2 regions of the Acidovorax sp. DMC1 genome follow, and region 2 is predicted to be linked to the other one. Evidence: predicted binding sites of a transcription regulator. Region 2 holds the regulator's gene; the other holds the start of a gene.
What was found. The regulator NrdR, encoded in region 2, represses ribonucleotide reductase genes. The targets are predictions, from matches to a motif close to CACNANATNTNGTG.

Region 1 (10,605 bases), on a different contig from region 2:
CAGGGGCAGGCGCCTTGGGGGCCTTCTTGGCCGGTGCAGCTTTCTTTGCGGGGGCAGCCTTGGCAGGTGCAGCAGCCTTCTTTGCCGCTACGGCCTTCTTGGCGGGAGCGGCTTTCTTTGCTGGTGCTGCTGCCTTCTTGGCAGGTGCAGCCTTCTTCGCAGCTACGGCCTTCTTGGCGGGAGCGGCTTTCTTTGCCGGTGCTGCTGCCTTCTTGGCAGGTGCAGCCTTCTTCGCAGCTACGGCCTTCTTGGCGGGAGCGGCTTTCTTTGCCGGTGCTGCTGCCTTCTTGGCGGGTGCAGCCTTCTTCGCAGCTACGGCCTTCTTGGCAGGAGCGGCTTTCTTTGCTGGTGCTGCTGCCTTCTTGGCAGGTGCAGCCTTCTTTGCGGCTACGGGTTTGGCCGTTGCAGCCTTCTTCGCGGGAGCAGCCTTTTTAGCGGCCGGTTTTTTCGCAGTTGCCATCATGTTCTCCTTGGGTCAATTTGCAAAGAGCACTTCCTGTCTGCAGTGGACAGAAAGCGATCCATGGAGATGGATCAAAACTCCATCTCCATGAACACGGGAACGCCTCGCAGGGCAGCACTCTGCGGCGCTGTCGGTGCTGGGCGTGGTGTAAAAATCCATGTGGTGTGGCCTGCAAAAAAAAGCGCTAGTCCCAGGACAGCGCACCACCGGACTGGTATTCAATAACCCGGGTCTCGAAGAAGTTGCGTTCCTTCTTGAGGTCGATCATCTCGCTCATCCACGGGAACGGGTTTTCTTCGTTGGGGAACAGTGTCTCCAGCCCGATCTGCGTGGCGCGGCGGTTGGCGATGTAGCGCAGGTAGCCCTTGAACATGGAGGCGTTCATGCCCAGCACGCCACGGGGCATGGTGTCTTCGGCGTAGCGGTACTCCAACTCGACGGCCTTGAGGAACAGCGCCTTGATCTCGGCCTTGAATTCCGCCGTCCACAGGTGCGGGTTTTCCAGCTTGAGCTGGTTGATCAGATCGATGCCGAAGTTGCAGTGCATCGACTCGTCGCGCAGGATGTACTGGTACTGCTCCGCAGCGCCCGTCATCTTGTTCTGCCGACCCAGCGCCAGAATTTGCGTGAAGCCCACGTAGAAGAACAGGCCTTCCATCAGGCAGGCAAAAACGATCAGCGACTTGAGCAGGGTCTGGTCGGTTTCGGGGGTGCCGGTTTTGAAGGATGGGTCCATGATCGCTTCGATGAAGGGGATCAGGAACTCGTCCTTGTCGCGGATCGACTGGACTTCGTTGTAGGCGTTGAAGATCTCGCTCTCATCCAGGCCCAGCGACTCGACGATGTACTGGTAGGCGTGGGTGTGGATCGCTTCTTCGAAGGCCTGGCGCAGCAGGAACTGGCGGCACTCAGGGGCCGTGATGTGGCGGTACGTGCCCAGCACGATGTTGTTGGCGGCCAGCGAGTCTGCGGTGACGAAGAAGCCGAGGTTGCGCTTGATGATGCGGCGCTCGTCGTCGGTCAGGCCGTTGGGGTCCTTCCACAACGCGATGTCGCGCGTCATGTTCACCTCTTGGGGCATCCAGTGGTTGGCGCAGGTGGCCAAGTATTTTTCCCACGCCCACTTGTACTTGAAGGGCACCAACTGGTTGACGTCGGTCTGGCCGTTGATGATGCGCTTGTCGGCTGCATTGACGCGGCGATGCGCTGCAGCGGTGACGGGTGTCGTGGAGGTATGTGCTGCGGGGGATGTGGCGCCCACGGGTTGCAGCGAAGGTGTCTGGAAAGCGAGAGGCGGTTGTCCCACCTGGCGGTTGTTGGGCAGACCGCCGTCCAGTTGATTTTGCGATGAGGGCTTGACTTCTTCGTCCCAGGTCAACATAGATTTTCCAGTGTTCGGATTATGAAAGCAGTGCTGCGAAAAGAAAAGCACTGAAGCGTTGTGCAGCAAGGTTTTGTTGCTTCACAGCACCGAAGCAACGCCCCGGGCGATTCCGAAGCGTTGCTCGCAAAGTGCTTACTGGCAGGCCTCGCAGCCAGGATCGTCGATGGCGCAGAACTTCACGTCCGTCGCTGGCACCGCCGCGGCCTGTTGAGCAGCAGCTGTTGCAGCAGCTTCCAGCGGGCTGGGCTGCGCTTGCGCCGTGGCAGAAGCTGCCGATGCGCCGCTGTCTCCACCCGACGACACGGCATTGAGCTGGCGTGTGTTCACGGTGCTCATCTCGACGTGTGTGGCGCTCTGCGTACGCAGGTAGTAGGTGGTCTTGAGGCCACGGACCCATGCCAGCTTGTAGGTGTCGTCGAGCTTCTTGCCCGATGCGCCAGCCATGTAGATGTTCAGGCTCTGTGCCTGATCGATCCACTTCTGGCGGCGCGATGCGGCCTCCACCAGCCACTGAGGCTCGACTTCAAAAGCTGTGGAGTACAGCGCCTTGATGTCCTGCGGCACGCGGTCAATGGGATGCAGCGAACCCTTGAAGTGCTTGAGGTCCATGATCATCACGTCGTCCCACAGGCCCAGGCGTTTGAGATCGCGCACCAGCCCGCTGTTGATCACGGTGAACTCGCCCGACAGGTTGGACTTGACCGACAGGTTGCCAAACGAGGGCTCGATCGAGGCATCCACGCCGATGATGTTGGAGATGGTGGCGGTGGGCGCAATGGCCACGCAGTTGGAGTTGCGCATGCCGTCCTGCGCAATCTTCTTGCGCAGCGCGTCCCAGTCCATCGTGGACGAGCGGTCCACTTCCACATAACCGCCACGGGCCTTGGCAAGCATGTCCAGCGTATCAAACGGCAGGATGCCGCGATCCCACAGCGAACCCTTGTAGCTGGAGTACTGGCCGCGTTCCTTGGCGAGCTCGGTGGACGCCCAATAAGCGTAGTAGCAGATGGCTTCCATCGACTTGTCGGCGAATTCCACTGCTTCTTGCGAGGCATAAGGAATGCGCAGCGCATACAGGCTGTCCTGGAAGGCCATCACGCCCAGGCCCACGGGGCGGTGGCGCAGGTTGGAGTCACGGGCCTTGTTCACGGCGTAGTAGTTGATGTCGATCACGTTGTCCAGCATGCGCATGGCCACGGTGATGGTCTTCTTGAGCTTCTCGTGATCGATCTGGCCGTCTTTGATGTGCTGCAGCAGGTTGACCGAGCCAAGGTTGCAAACGGCGGTTTCGGTGTCGCTGGTGTTCAGCGTGATCTCGGTGCACAGGTTGGACGAGTGCACCACGCCAGCGTGCTGCTGGGGCGAACGCACGTTGCAGGCATCCTTGAACGTGATCCAGGGATGGCCGGTTTCAAACAGCATGGTCAGAATCTTGCGCCAGAGGTCGGTGGCCTGCACAGTCTTGGCGGGCTTGATCTCGCCGCGTGCGGCTTTTTCTTCGTAGGCCACATAGGCCTTTTCAAAGTCGGCGCCGAACAGATCGTGCAGATCCGGCACGTTGGAGGGCGAGAACAGTGTCCAGGTGCCCTTTTCCATCACGCGGCGCATGAACAGGTCGGGAATCCAGTTCGCCGTGTTCATGTCGTGCGTGCGGCGGCGGTCGTCGCCGGTGTTCTTGCGCAGTTCCAGGAACTCTTCGATGTCCAGGTGCCAGGTTTCCAGGTACGTACAGACGGCGCCCTTGCGCTTGCCGCCCTGGTTCACCGCCACGGCGGTGTCGTTGACCACCTTGAGGAACGGCACCACGCCTTGCGACTCGCCGTTGGTGCCTTTGATGTGGCTGCCCAGTGCACGCACGCGCGTCCAGTCGTTGCCCAAGCCGCCCGCGAACTTGGACAGCAGGGCGTTTTCCTTGATGGACTCGTAGATGCCGTCCAGGTCGTCCGGCACCGTGGTCAGGTAGCAGCTCGACAGCTGCGAGCGCAGCGTACCGCTGTTGAACAGCGTGGGCGTGCTGGACATGAAGTCGAAGCTGGACAGCACTTCGTAGAACTCGATGGCCCGTGCCTCGCGGTCGGTTTCGTTCAGTGCCAGGCCCATGGCGACGCGCATGAAGAAGGCCTGGGGCAGTTCGATGCGGGTCTTCTTGACGTGCAGGAAGTAGCGGTCGTACAGTGTCTGCAGGCCCAGGTAGTCGAACTGCAGGTCGCGCTCGGCCTTGAGCGCGGCACCCAGGCGGGTCAGGTCGTATTGCTTGAGCAGGCGCTCATCCAGCAGCTCGTTGTCCACCCCCTTCTGGATGAAGGTGGGGAAATAGTCCTTGTAGGCCTGGCCCATGTCGCTTTGGGTCACGTCACGCCCCAGCACCTCACGCACGATGGTGTGCAGCAGCAGGCGGGCCGTGGCGTAGGTGTAGTCGGGATCTTTTTCGATCAGGGTGCGGGCGGCCAGAATGGATGCCTTGTAGACCTCGTCCATCGGAACGCCGTCATACAGGTTGCGCATGGTCTCGGCGACGATGGGAGCAGCCTTGATGTCGGCGCCCAGGTTGGCGCAGGCCGACTCGATCAATGCGTGCAGGCGCAGGATGTCCAGTTGCACACGTTGGCCGTTGTCGATCACGTGCATCACCGGGGTGGCGGGAGCGAGCTGTTCCTGGTGGTGGGCGCGCTCCTGCGTGCGGCGTTCGCGGTACAGCACGTAGGCGCGGGCGACTTCGTGGTGCTCGCCGCGCATCAGGCCCAGCTCGACCTGGTCCTGCACATCTTCAATATGGAAGGTGCCGCCGCCAGGACGCGAGCGCATCAGGGCACGAACGACGTTCTGGGTGAGCGTGTCCACCACCTCGCGCACGCTGGCAGAGGCGGCGCCCTGCGTGCCGTGCACTGCCAGAAACGCCTTCATCATCGCCACTGCAATTTTCTGGGGCTCGAACGGCACCACCGCGCCGTTACGGCGAATGATCTGGTAGTGCGTGAGCGGGTGCCCGGAAGCTGCGGCCGCTGCAGCGTGTGTGGTGGTATCCGCAGAGGCGGTGGGCGATGGGGAAGGCGTGTTCAAAGCAGCTTGCATGGGTGTCCTCTTCTGTGGGCTGTCTGGGGTGGCGTGCGGCCTGGAGCGCCGCCGCAGTGTGTGGGTGCTGCACCGGACTTCAGTCTGGCGCACACTATATATGGTGTGTCGAGGCGGTTCAAGACACTACCGGTAGTGTACCGCCTGAATGAGTCCCCAAAACCGAAACAGCATGTTCCCAACCCCGTTGCCTTGGCAATCGGCACCTGCGGCGAACCCTTGTAAACGCGATGTGGGCGATGCAAAACCTTGCAGTGGCGTACCTTGGCGGCGGATTTCCTGCGCCAGGCCGCGCAGTGCTTGGCTGCAAAAATATGTGCGAACGCACAAAGAAAAAATTGCCTTGATGCGCCCGTGCGACAGTGAAAGCGCGGCGTCAGCGAAGCTGCTGCGGGCCCGTCTGTGTGCCTTGCGGGAATCGCTGCACTGGCCAGCCCAGGGTCTGTTGCAGCCTGGACCAGTCAAACCCCGGGCCGGGGTCAAGCTTACGCCCCGGGGCGATGTGTTCATGCCCCGCGATGTGCTCGATGGGGTAACGCAGCGCAATGTCCTGGCAGACCCGGGCCAGTGTCTCGTACTGGGCGGACTCGAAGGTGAGGCCCTCCAGGCCTTCCAGTTCAATGCCGATGGAATCGTCGTTGCACTGGCTTCTGCCTCGGTAGAACGATTGCCCCGCATGCCAGGCTCGCTGGTCGCAATCCACAAACTGCCACAGCGCACCGGTGCGCTCGATGAAAAAATGGGCGGACACCTGCAGTCCGCGAATGCCCTGGTAGTAAGGGTGCGCGTTCCAGTCCAAAGTGTTGGTGAACAGCTGTTGCACAGCGCCGCCGCCGTATTCACCCGGGGGCAGGCTGATGGAATGCACCACGATCAGGTCCACCCCCGAGGCCTGTACGGGGCGTGGTCCGAAGTTCGGCGATGCCAGACGCTGGGCTGTCAGGTGCCAACCGCCGTCCCAATGCGTGGGGGCTGCTGCCGGGGCGCTGTCAGCCCTGGTCGTCATGCGGATCCTGGTCGTTGGGTACCGCGATGTTCAGCCGGGCAATGCGGTAGCGAATCTGGCGCAGGCTGATGCCCAGGCGTGCCGCCGTGGCCGTGCGGTTGAACCCGGACTCTTTGAGCGCACGGATCAGGATCTCGCGCTCCTGCTGATCCAGCCAGGCCTGCAGGTCGCTGGGGAGGGGCACGGTGCATCCGCTGGCCAAGGGCTGCTGGGTTGGAGCGGCATCGGACGGGACGGAGGTGCCGCCGACCGAACCCTCTGCCGCAGTGGCCAACGCGGGTGTCGCGGGCCGCGCCATCTGCACCTCTGCCGCGCCGCTGGGTGCATCCACCTGCAACTCGTCCCCATCGCTCAACGCCACTGCACGGTGCAGCAGGTTTTCCAGCTCGCGGACGTTTCCGGTCAGCGGGTGGGCGGCGATAGCGTTCAGTGCGCGGTCGGTGAGCTGGGGTACCGGCATGCCGGACTCGTTGGCAATGCGGGTGAGCAGTGCTGCACACAGTGCGGGCAAATCCTCCCGACGTTCGCGCAGCGGCGGGATGACGATCTCGATCACATTGAGCCGGTAGTACAGATCCTGGCGGAACCGGCCGGCCTGGACATCGGCCGCCAGGTCGCGGTGGGTGGCGCTGACGATGCGCACGTCCACGGTTTCTTCCTGGGTGGAGCCCAGCGGCCGCACGCTGCGCTCCTGGATGGCGCGCAGCAACTTGGATTGCATCGCCAGCGGCAGGTCACCGATTTCGTCGAGGAACAGGGTGCCCCCGCGTGCGGCCTGGAAGTAGCCGTCACGGTCTTGCGAAGCCCCGGTGTAGGAGCCCTTTCGGGCACCAAAGAATTCGGCTTCCAGCAGGTTTTCAGGGATGGCTCCGCAGTTCACGGCGACCAGGGGGCCATCCGCGCGCTGGCTGCTGGCGTGCAAGGCCTGGGCCACCAACTCCTTGCCGGTGCCCGACTCGCCATGGATCAGCACGGGCGCCATGCCACGCGACACCTTGGCCACGCGCTGTTTGACGTTGCGGATGGCGTCGGACTCGCCCACCAGGCGATCCAGGGCGGCGTTGGCACTGCCGAATTCGCTGGCCGCCGCCGCATTGGCAGACCGGCTGGAGCCGTTGCTGCGTGCCGCACGCGGAGGGGGGACTCCGCCGGTGCCCTGGATGGCCGAGGCCACCACCGAGCGGAACTGCTTGAGGTCCACGGGCTTGGTGAGGTAATCGAAGGCCCCGGCGCGCAGCGCCTCGACCGCGTTTTCTGCCGATCCGTAGGCGGTCATGACCACGCAGCGCTCCCGGCGCTGCTGGTCGCGCAGGTCCTGCAGCAGCTCCATGCCAAACCCGTCGGGCAGCCGCATGTCGGTGATCACCGCGTCAAAACGCTGGGCCTTGAGCTGCTCGCGGGCCTCCTGCACGTTGGACGCAGTCTCGACCCGGTAGCCCTCACGCAGCAAGGTGAGCTCGTACAGGGTGCGCAGATCGGGTTCGTCGTCAACGACAAGGATGGAGGCGGCAGGGGCGTTCATGGAGGCTGCAGTCAGACCACGATAGTGTCAAACAAGGTAGCATTGTCGGCAGGGCGGGTCGTGCGGCGGAAGCCCACGGTGAAGGCGTTGCCTCCGATGTCTCCGCGTGCGGTGGTGCGGTTCAGGCGCTGGTAGCTGATGGAGGCGCCATGGCGCTGGCACAGCTCCCGGCAAATATAGAGGCCCAGGCCGCTGGAGCGGCTCTCGGACGAGAAGAAGGGCTCGAACAGATGCCGCTCCACGGATTTGTCCATGGGCGCTCCGTCGCTCCACACCTGCAGGCTGACTTGGCCAGCGGGCGTGTTGCGCGTGGTCACCGATAGCGAGTCGGGCTCCGGGCCCATGTAGCGCAGGGCGTTGTCCAGTAGGTTGACCAGAACGCGGCGCAGGTGCTCGGCGTCAAACTCCACCTGGGTGGCACCGGTATCCAGCGACACCATGGCGCGCCGCCGCGCGGGGTCCTGGGCCTGCCAGTCGTTCCAGATCTGGGCGACGGTTTCGTCCAGCACCACGGTGGAGGCGGGGGCGTGGCTGATCTGGTGCTGCACGCGGGCAATGTCCAGCACCTCTTCGGCAATGCGTGCCAAGCGGTCGGCGTTCTGCTGCACCATGTGCGCCAGGCGCTTTTGTGCTGGCTCGTGCAGGTCTTCTTCCAGCAGGGCATTGGCCTGCACGATGGCGGCCAGTGGGTTGCGGATTTCGTGGGCCACAGCGGCAGACATGCGGCCCATGGCCGCGAGTTTTTCGGTGCGCAGCCGCGCTTCCATTTCCCGCAGATCGTGCAGGAACATCACGCACAGCCGCTCGGAGTGCGTCTGCAAGGCCGCATTGCGGGTGGACGTGAGCCAGGTGCGCACATGCAGGCCGGTGGGGCTCTGGCCTTCGTGCAGCAGATCAACATCGGCCGTCTGGGGCTGTTCGTGACGGAAGGTGCGCCGCGCCAAAATCACCAGGGGGTGCCACGGCGCGGTGGAGGTCAGGGCAAACGGCAACTCGGTCAGTGCCACGCCACCCAACAGCTGCAGCCCTGCGGGGTTGGCAATGCGCACCACATCGGTCTCGTCCACCACCAGCACCCCGTCGGTCAGGTTCTGGATGACCAGTGCACTGACCTGCGTTTGCACGCGCGCCGCGATCTGGCTTTGTTGCGCCACTTCCTGTTCGCGCGCCAGGCGGGTGGCCAGCTGGTGCACCAGATAGCTCACGATGAAGTAGCCTGTGCCGGTCAGCGCACTTTGCAGGTAGCGCTGGCCCTCGTCGCCCGTGCTGTACTGGCCCACCCACCAGGCCCAGCCCAGCAGCAGCAGCGTGACTGCGGCGGTGGTGCCCAGGGCCAGGGTCAGCGTGCCCATGACCGCTGCGATCAGGATGGGCAGGCCAAACAGGGGCGTGTAGTTCATGGTGCCCGCATGCAGCAACTGCAGCGCAGTGATCGCCGCCAGGTCCACACCAATGGAGGGCAGCCACTGCGGGCCGGCGCTGGGCGACGGCGGGGCGTTGCGCGACAGCACCCGCAGCACCACGGTCGCCACGAGATAGGCCACGCAGACTGCGAGCACGGAGGGCGCCGCCGCTTGATTGATCAGCTGCCCGGCCCCCTGCAGCACCAAAAGTGCCAGGGCCACCATGACGCGGCCCGTCAGAAAACCGAGCCACAGCCTTGCGAAGGGGGCGTCTGCGGAAGGCGGCAGTGGGCCTGCGGGCGCTGCTTGCATGGTCACAACGGCAAGGCGTCGCTCAGGCCTGGCCCATGCGCCGGTGCTCGGCGCTGCAATAGGCCTGACTGCCCAGCATCAGGGCTTCTGCCTGCGGGATGTGCACACCGCAGTGCGCGCAGGCCAGCATGTCCTGCGGCAGGGCAGGCGGCATGGGGGGCGCTTTGGGCGCCGCCGCATCAGGGGCGCGGCGGCTGCGCCAGATACCTACGGCCACCGCGATGACGACCAACAAGACCAGGTACTTCATGCGCTGCGGCCCAGAACAACTTCCAATACAAAACGCGAGCCCACATAGGCCAGCAGCAACAGGGCCGAGCCCGCATACAACACACGCACCGCATTGCGGCCCCGCCAGCCAAAGCGGGCACGGCCCAGCAGCAACGTGGCAAAGGTCAGCCACGAGAGCATCGAGAACACGGCCTTGTGGTCCCACCGCCAGGCCCGGCCATACAGCGTCTCGCCAAACAGCCAACCGGCCAGCAAGGTGGCGGTGAGCAGTACAAACCCCGCCGTCACGAACCGGAAGGTCAGCCGCTCCAGCGTCAGCAGCGGGATGCCGCTGTGCGGGTCTTCAGCCTGCCGGATGTGGCGTTCGGCGCGTGTCATGAGCCAGGCGTGCACCACCGCCGCTGCAAACAGGCCATAACACGCAATGCCCAGCGCCAGGTGCAAAGGCAGCCAGGCAGATGCGGTCACGTGCAGCGGCTGCCCGGGGAACAGCATCGCCAGCACGATGGCGGCCGCGCCCAGCCCTGCCAGTACCCAGCGTGACTGCATTTGTGGAAACAACTGCCGTTCCACGGCATAGACCGTGAGCACCAGCCAGGCGGTCATCGACAGCGCGGGCGCAAAACCGAACCGGGGCGCATCGCCCCACAGGCCCCAGACCAGCACGGCGCCGTGCAGCAACCACGCGACCAGCAGTGCATTGCGTGCTGCTGCAGCCCCCAGGCGGGAGGCTGCAGCAGCCGGTACGGCATAGGCCACAGCAGCGGCCAGGGCCAGCAGCCAACTGACGGGGGAGCTACTCGTTAAAATCATGGGCACAGTTTAGCCTTTCGCCCACCGCCAGCGCCCTGGCGGGGCTGCGCACGCAACGCCCTTGTTGACGGCGCGCAGCCAATACCGGAAACACCCCTATGGCCTCCGCCCTTACCGACAAACTCACGCGCCTCGTCAAGGAGATGCGTGGCCAGGCCCGCATCACCGAATCCAACGTGCAGGACATGCTGCGCGAAGTGCGCATGGCGCTGCTCGAAGCCGACGTGGCCCTGCCCGTGGTGCGCGACTTCATCGCCCGCGTGAAGGAAAAGGCCCTGGGCCAGGAGGTGCTGGGCTCGCTCAAGCCCGGGCAGACGTTGGTCAGCATCGTCAACCGCGAACTGGCCGCCACCATGGGCGAGGGCGTGGCCGACATCAATCTGGCCGCCCAGCCGCCTG
Region 2 (10,605 bases):
CCAGCCCTGCCGGGCCAGACCCGGCGCGGCGGTCGGGCCATGCGGGAGGTTGTGGTGACCGCGACAAGCCAGCCACCGCGCCTGGACCTTCGCACAAAATTTTCAAAAAAATGAGCAAGTTCTCCGGATGCCCCAAAAAACATCCTATAATTCGAAGCTGATCTGAAAGCCCAGGTGGCGGAATTGGTAGACGCACTAGTTTCAGGTACTAGCGAGTAACATCGTGGAGGTTCGAGTCCTCTCCTGGGCACCAAACACATAAAAAGCCGTTGCATTCGCAACGGCTTTTTTGTTTTCCAGGCCCACGCACACCAAAAGAAAAAACGAGACCGCGCGCGATCTCGTTTTTCTGTCGGATGCCGTGGCGGCATGCGCACCGCAGTGCGCACACTCCCTGCGTTTCGTTTATTTGCGCAACAGCGTCTTGAGGACGTTCTGCAAACGGCGTGCGCTGGCCGCATCGCTGGGGCCTGCCAACACGCGCGCCACATCCTGCCCCCAGGTCTGGGCTGGTGCGGGATCATTACGGCGTGTCAGCAGTTGCAGCTGCAGCATGCGCCGTGCAGCAATGTGCTCCGCCGGCGTTGGCGCCTCTGCCGCCATCTCCAACCGCAACATGGCTTCCGCGGCATCGCCCTTGGACGCCGCAGACAACGCCTGGGTCCAGGCGCTGCGCACCGATGCCGTCACACCCGAGCCCAGTTCTTGCGCACCGGGCACCAGCGCTGCATCGCGCTTTTCCCAGGCGGTCAGCAACTGGGTCAGCGCTTCGCCGTGGGCCTGGGCCGCCAGTTTCTTCAGCGCCAGCTGCGCATGCTCCATCGCCTCGCGCTGGGCACGGAATGCCGTGTCACCCAGGCGCGGGCCACGGTCCTCAAACGCAGGGCGATCACCAAAGCGGCCTCCCCGGTCACCGCGATCCCCCATACGGCCATCCGTACGCGGGCCGCGGGCACCGTCACGGTCGCCCGGACGGCCATCGCGACGATCACCGGGTCGAGCACCTCGGCCAGGAGCCGCCGGAGCATCCTTCTTCATGCCGGGGCGGTCATCCCCGCGCACCGCCACCACGGGCCGCGCGGCAGGCTTGGGAGCAGCAGGTGTTGCGGGGGCCGCAGCCGCTGCATCGCCACCCTCCACCGCCTCCACCCCCCCTTCAGCCGCGGCTGGCGCCGCAACCGACTGCGCTTCAGCCTGCGACTGAGCGTCTTTGTTGGCCGTGGCAACCGCTTCCGCCGCCTGGGCCTGGCCGCGCAACGCGGCTTCCAGTGCCTGCATGGCAGCGCGAATCTGCTGCGCATCACCGGTGGCGTTGGCAGCCTCCAGGGCCTTGGACGCGTCCAGCACCACGCGGTCCCGCGCACTCAGTTCAGTGACAGCGCGCTCGCGGTCCGCAGACTTGCGGTTGAACGCCTCATCAATGGGCTTGCGGAAGGCATCCCACAACTTCTGTTCGTGCTTGCGATCCAGAGGCACCGTCTGAGCTTCTGCCTGCCAGCGCTGCTGCAGCGCCTTGACGGCATCGATGCGCAGCGAAGGCGCAGCGCCCAGTGCCGTGGCTTCTTCGATCATTGCGTGGCGACGTGCCAGGCTTTCTTTCTGCGCTGCCTCCAGCGGCGCTGCGGCCAGAGCGATTGCCTGCTTCCACAGGGGCTGAAGTTCGGCAAAGATTTTTTCACCCACATGGCCGCCTTCGCGCCAGCGGTCGCCGAACTGGTACAGCGCGCGGTTGATGGCCTTCCAGTCGCCCGACGCAGCATGCTCCTGCGCCCAGGCCTTGACCTCTTCGATCAGCGCGAGGCGCTGGGCCTTGTGCTCAGCCGCTTCAGCGCGGATCTTGTCCAGCCAGGCCTCGACCACCTTGTGCGCTGCGTTGCAGGCCTCGTCAAATTTCTTCCACAGCGCGTGGTTGGGCGCACCGCCCTGATCCGCTTGCTTCCACTGCTCACGCAGGCTGCGCAGAGTCTCTTGCATCTTGCGACCACCCAAGGCCTGACCTTCAGGGCGGTTGAGCAGCGCTTCGGCCTTGGCCACCAGCTCTTCACGCACCTGGTCGGCACTCCAGCGTTGCCAGCCTTCCAGCTCACCGGCAGCCACCAGCGCCGTGTGCACCTGTTGCTCCAGCGCGTTGTCAATGTGCTTGCCATGCACCTTGAGCACGGCGCGCAGCGCAGCGGCAGCGCCGGCACTGGCCTTGCCGTGGCCTTCGGCCGTTTCTTTCTCCAGCGTTGCCAAGGCATCGCGCACCAGTTGGTGGGCTTTTTCAATCACCTCCGGCGCCACCTTGGGCTTGGCAGCACGCGCGGGCTTGCCGGCAGCGGCAGAAGCGGCAGCCGCCTCCGAGGCAGCAGTGGGCAAGCCACGTGCAGCGCGCAGTTCGTCCGCCCACACCGGCACAGGTGGCAGGGGTGCAGCAGCATCTTCTGCGGCTGCAGCAGCTTGCGCTACGGCAGGCTGGAAAGCCTCCCACACCACCAGCAGCTGGGTGCGCGAGGCATCGAGCAACGGCGGGAACCTGGCTTCCACACTCGCCCAGCTGGCATCACCCGTCAGCTCCTGGGCCTGTTCCTGCCAGCGCGCCACATCGGCGCGCAGCAGTTCGAGCGCAGCCTGCGCATCGCGCCAGGGCTTGGTCGAGAGCACTTCGATGCGCTGTGCCAGCAACACAGCGGCCTCGCGCTGCACCTGAACCCGGTGCTGCAGGTCTTCGATGACCTTCACGCGGTCGGCCAGCTGTACCTTGAGCAGGGACAACGGCTCGCGCGACAACGGGGCACCAGCCTTGGCGGCATCCCGCTGCCAGGCCAGGGCATCTGCAATATTGAGCTTGGGGGCCGCCAAGAGGGCCTGGGCTTTTTCAGCCCATTCGGCCGCAATGGCTTCCTGCCCCTTGGCGCGACGGATTTCGTCCAGGCGTTCGCGCACTGCACGGGCCGCGCCCTTGTCGCGCCCGCTCAGCTCCTTGAACACCTCTTGCAGTTGTTCAGGTGATGGCTGCGTGGCCAGCCAGTCGCGGATGCGGGAGGCACGCTCGCCCGAGGTGGCGGCAGAGAAAGCGCCACCAGTCAGCGCATCGAGCGGATGCGGCTCATGGGTTTTGGCCGGGGCCGGATTCACTTCAGGTGCGTCGGACATTTTGCTGCGGGAAAAAAATGGAAACATGGATCCAATGGATTACGAAGGCATCCCAGGCGCAGAGCCCGGGGCCGTGCCCGAACGACCGCGCCAATCGCGCGCCAGGGCAACAAAAGGGCTATTTTCACCGGATTGGGCCCGAGGCCGTAGCGGCTTGCCTCCTCAACACCTGCAGGGTGATCTGGAGCAAGGCATCCGGCGAGGATGTCGCCCGGCAATCCGGGCGAAGGGTCGCCGCTCTAGGGAACAGCCCCCATTATCTATATATAAGACTGTGCCGCCCACCCACAAGGCGACACACCAATAAGAAAGCCCGACGAGCAGTGCCTGAAGGGCCTGCCCGCCGGGCTTGACGGCTGACACAACGGTCTTTGCCATCGGTCGCGATGCGGAGAGAAAGGTCCGCATGGCGCGGAGGCAAGGTATTGCCTCCAGGGGTTGCCATGGAAGCGGCATCTGCTGCACCTTGGCACTGAATGCCCTCGGAGGGAGACTTCGCTTCGTCTGGCGATGCCTGAAATCTACAGGCGCCCCCACCTTATCAAACTCGCTTCGCCAACTCAAATCGGATTCTCAATGGCGGCGAAAAGCCCGATTGAATTTGATATGCGGATGTCAGCCGCTGCACGGCCGCTCCCAACGAAAAACAGCGCTTGGCTCAGAAAAACTGTGATTTTTTACAGATTTTTCATAATTTATATGTCTTAAATATTGAATTGTTAGTATTGACTATGCATTTAGTGAGCTTCTAGAATCCGCCAGCCCCAAAAACGGGGCTAGTACAAACCCCAATCGCTGCCGAACCCGGCTAAGTCAATCCAGGGCGCCAAGCACTCCACAGACGTGCAGCCCGGATTTGATGGCGTACCAATCCAGGCGATCTGCCAGCAAAGCACCGTCCACCGCGACGGCTCCACTCCGCTGGCCCGCCTCAGAAAGGAAGAGCTATGACAGCGTCAGGAAAAATACTCTCCGGCGTGCGAACTTTCGCGGCCGATGTGACCGAAGGTTTTCTTGAAATCACCCACAACAGCTTTGCCCTCATAGGCCTGGCCGTTGCCTTTGTCGTCATTGCACTCACAGCACGGCCCGATCTGCGCCAGGCAGGTGAAGAGCAACTGATGAACTGGCTGCAAGCCCGCCAGGTAGAAATGTTGGGCATGCCCATCGAACCCGAAGCCAGCGAGCGCGCTACGGCAGTGAACCCCAAAGACCTGCCCAAAGAGCAGGCTGCCGTGGCCTTCTGGCTCAGCAAGAAGTACCGTGTGGCGCCAGAGCCCCTCAGCGCCCTGGTGGCCGAGGCCTACGAGATTGGCACCCGCGCCAAGATCGACCCCACGCTGATCCTGGCCATCATGGCCATCGAGTCCAGCTTCAACCCGTTTGCCGAAAGCGCTGTGGGCGCCCAAGGGCTGATGCAGGTGATGACCCGCGTGCACACCGACAAGTACCAGAACTTTGGCGGCCACTTTGCCGCCTTTGACCCGGTGAGCAACCTGCGGGTTGGCGTGAAGGTGCTGCAAGAGTGCATCGCCCGCGCAGGATCGCTGGAAGGTGGCCTGCGCTTTTATGTGGGCGCGGGCAACATGGCCGACGATGGTGGCTACGCCGCCAAGGTGATGGCGGAACATTTCCGCCTGCGCCAGGTGGCCGGTGGTCGCGCAGTGCCCTTCAATCCCCCTCCCTCCCTGTCTACCCAGGCTCCTGTGCAGAGCATCCCTGCAGCGGCACCTCGCACCCCAGCACCGGCTGCGGTCAGCGACAAGGTGGCTTTGCTGACACCGGGCCTGTAACAGGCAGGCTCCCGGCGCCCGGGTAACAACCTTGGCCCCCGGCGGTTTCGGCGGTGTAGCAGTGCCGTGTCGGCTACACTAATGAGGTACGCGACTGGCGATAGGCGCTGCATTCAGTCACTGGATGTAGCCGCTGACGTGGAAACCAGCAAGAACCTACTTCTTGTGAACCACTGGGAAGCGTGCCGCAGGGGCCCTGCCCCGTGCGTTCAGCCGTTCGCCTGGGCAGCCCTTGTTTCAAGGGACACAAGTTCATAGGACTGCCAATCATGTACGACCGCAAAATTCTTGTCGAACAAACCGACCCCGAGCTGTTTGCCGCCATCCAGGCCGAAAACGCCCGCCAAGAACACCACATCGAGCTGATCGCCAGCGAGAACTACGCCTCCCCCGCCGTGATGTGGGCGCAAGGCACCCAGCTCACCAACAAATACGCCGAAGGCTACCCCGGCAAGCGCTACTACGGTGGCTGCGAGCATGTGGACGTGGCCGAGCAGCTGGCCATCGACCGCGTGAAGAAGATCTTCGGCGCCGACGCCGCCAACGTGCAGCCCCACTGCGGCGCATCTGCCAATGAGGCCGTGTTCCTGGCCTTCCTCAAGCCCGGCGACACCATTATGGGCATGAGCCTGGCCGAAGGCGGTCACCTGACCCACGGCATGCCGCTGAACATGTCGGGCAAGTGGTTCAACGTGGTCAGCTACGGCCTGGACAAGAACGAAGCCATCGACTACGACGCGATGGAAGCCAAGGCCCGCGAACACAAGCCAAAGCTGATCGTGGCCGGTGCCTCTGCCTACAGCCTGCACATCGATTTCGCCCGCTTTGCCAAGGTCGCCAAGGAAATTGGCGCGATCTTCATGGTGGACATGGCCCACTACGCCGGCCTGATCGCTGCGGGCGTGTACCCCAACCCCGTGCCCCACGCTGACGTGGTGACATCGACCACCCACAAGAGCCTGCGCGGCCCCCGTGGCGGCATCATCCTGATGAAGGCCGAACACGAGAAAGCCATCAACAGCGCCATCTTCCCCGGCCTGCAAGGCGGCCCGCTGATGCACGTGATCGCAGCCAAGGCCGTGGCCTTCAAGGAAGCGATGCAGCCCGAGTTCAAGGCCTACCAGGAACAAGTGGCCAAGAACGCCAAGGTCGTGGCCGAGACGCTGACCGCACGCGGCCTGCGCATCGTGTCCGGCGGCACCCAAAGCCACGTGATGCTGGTGGACCTGCGCGCCAAGGGCATCACCGGCAAGGAAGCCGAGGCCGTGCTGGGCGCCGCCCACATGACCATCAACAAGAACGCCATCCCCAACGACCCTGAAAAGCCGATGGTGACCAGCGGCGTGCGCATTGGCACCCCCGCCATGACCACGCGCGGCTTCAAGGAAGAAGAAGCCCGCATCACGGCCAACCTGATCGCCGATGTGCTGGACAACCCTCGCGACGAAGCCAACATCGCCGCCGTGCGCGCCAAGGTCAACGCCCTGACCGCACGTTTCCCGGTCTACCGCTAAGCAAGCCGGTTCTCTGCGCCCATGAAGTGCCCCTTCTGCAGCCACCTCGAAACGCAAGTCGTTGAAACGCGGGTGTCTGAGGATGGGGTCTTCATCCGCCGCCGCCGCCAGTGCGGCGCGTGCGACAAGCGCTTCACCACCTACGAGCGGCCGGAAGTGAACTTCCCGGCCATCGTCAAGAAGGACGGCCGGCGCATTGAATACGACCGCAGCAAGCTGCTGGGCTCGTTTAACCTGGCATTGCGCAAGCGGCCCGTGAGCACCGACCAGATCGACAGCGCCATCGAGCGCATCGAAGAGAAACTGCTCAACCTGGGGCAGCGTGAAGTGATCTCCAGCCGCATTGGCGAGCTGGTGATGCGCGAGCTCAAGAAGCTCGACAAGGTGGCCTACATCCGCTTTGCCAGCGTGTACCGCAGCTTTGAAGACATCGACGACTTCCGTGCCATGGTCGATGAAGTGCGCAAGTAGCGCGCGCACGTTGGGCCAGCCCTCGCGGTAACGCCTGCCCTTTCCCGTCATGAGCCCCACGCGGCTATTTGGTCTGTGCGATGCGGTTATGCAGCCACCGGTCCGCTGTGTATCCTCACCGCTTCGGCCGTAGCCTCTGCACATGTCGCGCAAGCTACTTTGCAGCAGCTATTAATTTCATAGCTATCACGGCATGATGCACTTGCGCTTCAGGCGTTTTTTGTATCAAAACGGCTCTACCACACGCCGGCAAGCACCACGAAGGTGCCTGACAATGCGCGCGGTGAAAACCCGTCATTTCCTGCAGCTGGTGCTGCTGTCTGCCCTGTGGGGCGCTTCCTTTCTTTTCATTCACGTTGCCAGTCCGGTGCTGGGCCCCAATGTGATGGCCGCGCTGCGCATTGGCCTGGCCACCCTCACGCTGATGGGCATCATGCGCTGGGCAGGTGAGCCCTGGCCCTGGCGCCACTGGCGAGAGCTGCTGGGGCTGGGCACGCTGACGGTGGCAGCACCTTTTCTGCTGTACGCCTGGGCGGCGCTGCACCTGCCAGCGGGCTACAGCTCGCTGCTTAACACCATGGCCGTGCCGTTTGGCGTGATCGCTGCCGCGTGGATGAAGGAAGACACGCTGAGCGCACGCAAATGGGCCGGCTGCCTCTGCGGCTTTGCCGGGGTGGCGCTTATCGTGCAGCTAGGGCCCGTGGAGCCCACGCCCGCGCTGCTGACTGCTGCTGCAGCCTGCGTGACGGCTTCGGCTTGCTACGGCATCTCCACCACCTGGATGAAGCGTGCAACACAGCGCATGTCACCGCTGTCGATCGCAGCAGGCATCCACGCCGCAGCGCTGGTGCTGTTGCTGCCGGGCGCCGCATGGACCATGCCCGCCGCACACTTCACCCCAGGGGCACTGGCCGCTGTGGCCGTGATGGGCGTGGTGACCTCGGGGCTGGCCTATTGGCTCAACCTGCGGGTGTTGACACAGGTGTCCCCGGTCGCCGCCATGAGCTCTGCCTTCATGATCCCGCTGTTTGGTGTGGCCTGGGGGCATATCTTTCTGGGCGAGGCCCTGGGGCCGGGCATGCTCTGGGGCGGCGCGCTGGTGCTGGTGGCGACCGGGCTGGTCACCAGCTTCAACCCGCTGCATTGGCTGGGTGCGCTGCGCCGCACAGCCGACTAGTGTGGTGTTGCGCGCTGGATGGCACATTGAAAACCGATGGATTTTTGGTCAGGGCAAGGCGCAAACCGCAGCGATACCCGGAGGTATCGCGAGGATTTGCAACGCAGCCCTGGCCGAAAAGACGCGGTTTTTAAGTGCCAGATAGCGTGCAACACCACACTAGGCCCCTCCGAGCAAGGGTGCCCGGTGGACACGGCTCAGCGCGCAGCGGGCGCAACACGGGTGATGCGGTTGGTAGCAGGCGGTGCCACCGGACTCTGCAGCCGGAAGTACGCCTCCAGCGCATCCAGGTCCAGTTCGCCCACGCGCCGGTCCTGGCCCTGCGTCAGCACCGTGAAGTTGTCACCACCGCTGTCCAGAAAACTGCTCATCACCACGCGCACTGACTGCGTATCGGTCACCGGCGCACCATTCAGCACCATGTGGCTGATACGCGCCCCGGCGGGCTGGCTCAGGTCGTAGCGGTAGCTGAAGCCGCTGGACACCGACAGCACCCGGGGCCGCTGCACTGTGTTGCCGCCGCTGGCAAACTGCTGCTCCAGCACGGCGCGGATCTGCGCACCCGTGAAGGTCTTGATCACCAGCTGGTTGCCAAAAGGTTGTACGGCATACAGCTGGCCGTAACGCACCAGCCCTTGTTCATCCGGCACCAGGTCCGCACGCAGGCCGCCCGGGTTCATGAACGACAACTGAGCGCCACCGTCTTCGGGCGCCCGCGTGGCCAGCAACTGGGCGTCTGCCACCAGATTGCCCAATCCGCTTTCCAGCGCCGCGTTGGGCTGGCGGCGCATGGCCCCCTGGGCCTGGCCCACCGGGCGCTGGGCCAGCGGGATGGCGGCGGCGCGGTAGGTGTCGATGATCTTCTGCACGCCAGGGTCCGCAGGAAACGTCGGCACGGCAGTGGTCAGCGGCACAGGCCGCTGGGCGCCCGTGAAGGCCTCGCCCTGCACCACTACATTGCGCGCCGTCTTGCGGATCACGCGGCGGGTCTGCGTGTCCACGCGCAGCTGAATGTCGGTGAGTAGCGTGCCGTACTGGCCCGCGCTGGTCAGCAAGAAGGGCTTCGCGGGGTTCACACGGCTGTAATCGCACACATAGGCTTGGTGCGTGTGGCCCGAAACCACCACATCCACGGCCGGGTCCAGCCGCTCCAGGATGGGCACGATGTCTCCAGACAGGCCCGCGCAGCTGGTCTCCTGCAAGCCCGCCGTGGTGCCACCACCTTCATGGATGGCCACCACGATCACATCGGCGCCCTGGGCCTTGAGCTGGGGAATCAGCGCATTGGCCGTGGCCGCTTCATCCTCAAAACGCAGCCCGGCCACGCCCGATGGGCTGACCATGGTAGGTGTGGCCTGCAGCGTGAGACCGATGAACCCCATGGTGACGGTGACACCGCCTTCGGTGAACCGCTTGAGCCCCGTGGCGGGCAGCAGAGTGCGCCCGTCCTCGCGCACCGTGTTGGCGGCCAGCAGGCCGAACTTTGCACCCTCGAACGGTTTGCTGATGCGGCAGGGCTCGCGCGAGGTGAATTTTTCGCAGCCGCCGTTCTGCAGCCGCAGCAGCTCGCGCCAGCCCCGGTCAAACTCGTGGTTGCCGACCGCATTGAAGTCGATCTGCATGCGGTTGACCGCTTCGATGGTGGGCTCGTCCAGGAACAGCGACGACACCAGCGGTGATGCGCCCACCATGTCACCCGCAGACACGACGGCATGGTGCGGCGACTGGGCCTTGAGGGCGGCCATGGCGCTGGCGAAGTAGGCCATGCCCCCGGCAGGCGCCAGCACCGGGCCTGTGGGCCCTTGCACCCGGTGCGCCATGTGGGGCGGCTCCAGGTTGCCGTGGAGGTCGTTGAAGCCGATGAGGGTGATGTCGATGTGGGCCGGCGCGTTGCCCGCCGCAGGAGCGGTGGGCGAGATGGGTGCCATGCCGCCACAGCCAGCCAGCCACAGCGGCACGGTCAGGGCGGCCAACGCCCGGCGACGGAAGGCCCGGAACAAGCGGTTGCTCATACGGAGGGACCGCCCCTGGGACGGTGGGAGTTGGTGTTACAGAAACGAGGCCTGGATCGGTGGCACAGGGGGCACCACGTCGCCACACTGGGCACGGTGGCGCAGTGCGTGCTCCATCACCACCAGCGCCAGCAGCGCTTCGGCGATCGGCGCGGCGCGGATGCCCACGCAGGGGTCGTGGCGGCCCTTGGTGATCACTTCGGTGCTCTTGCCGTGGATGTCGATGGACTCGCGCGGGCTGATGATGGAACTGGTGGGCTTGATGGCGATGCTCACCTCCAGATCCTGCCCGGTGCTGATACCGCCCAGCACACCCCCGGCGTTGTTGGTGCGAAAGCCCTGCGGCGTCATCGAGTCGCCGTGCATGGTGCCCCGGTGGGCCACGCTGGCAAAGCCTGCACCAATCTCCACGCCCTTCACGGCATTCAAACCCATCATGGCGTGGGCAATGTCGGCGTCGAGCTTGTCGTACAGCGGCTCGCCCAGGCCCACCGGCACGCCCG

Region 1: the regulator NrdR is predicted to act here: its motif matches at 5,012-5,025, upstream of ACT531_RS11135 (ribonucleoside-diphosphate reductase subunit alpha).

The regions. Positions count from the first base shown of each region.
Region 1 covers NZ_JBQUYO010000004.1:223,968-234,572, reverse strand. Annotated here, with positions in the region: gene ACT531_RS11145 (histone) at 1-460, opposite strand, end outside; gene ACT531_RS11140 (ribonucleotide-diphosphate reductase subunit beta) at 648-1,844, opposite strand; gene ACT531_RS11135 (ribonucleoside-diphosphate reductase subunit alpha) at 1,980-4,919, opposite strand; gene ampD (1,6-anhydro-N-acetylmuramyl-L-alanine amidase AmpD) at 5,296-5,925, opposite strand; gene ACT531_RS11125 (sigma-54-dependent transcriptional regulator) at 5,909-7,447, opposite strand; gene ACT531_RS11120 (two-component system sensor histidine kinase NtrB) at 7,459-9,162, opposite strand; gene ACT531_RS11115 (PP0621 family protein) at 9,185-9,412, opposite strand; gene ACT531_RS11110 (cytochrome C assembly family protein) at 9,409-10,206, opposite strand; gene ffh (signal recognition particle protein) at 10,305-10,605, shown strand, end outside.
Region 2 covers NZ_JBQUYO010000006.1:251,088-261,692, forward strand. Annotated here, with positions in the region: tRNA gene ACT531_RS14650 (tRNA-Leu) at 169-253, shown strand; gene ACT531_RS14655 (DUF349 domain-containing protein) at 406-3,162, opposite strand; gene ACT531_RS14660 (lytic transglycosylase domain-containing protein) at 4,083-4,928, shown strand; ZMP/ZTP riboswitch at 5,009-5,162, shown strand; gene glyA (serine hydroxymethyltransferase) at 5,198-6,442, shown strand; gene nrdR (transcriptional regulator NrdR) at 6,464-6,913, shown strand; gene ACT531_RS14675 (DMT family transporter) at 7,188-8,090, shown strand; gene ACT531_RS14680 (bifunctional metallophosphatase/5'-nucleotidase) at 8,288-10,102, opposite strand; gene aroC (chorismate synthase) at 10,139-10,605, opposite strand, start outside.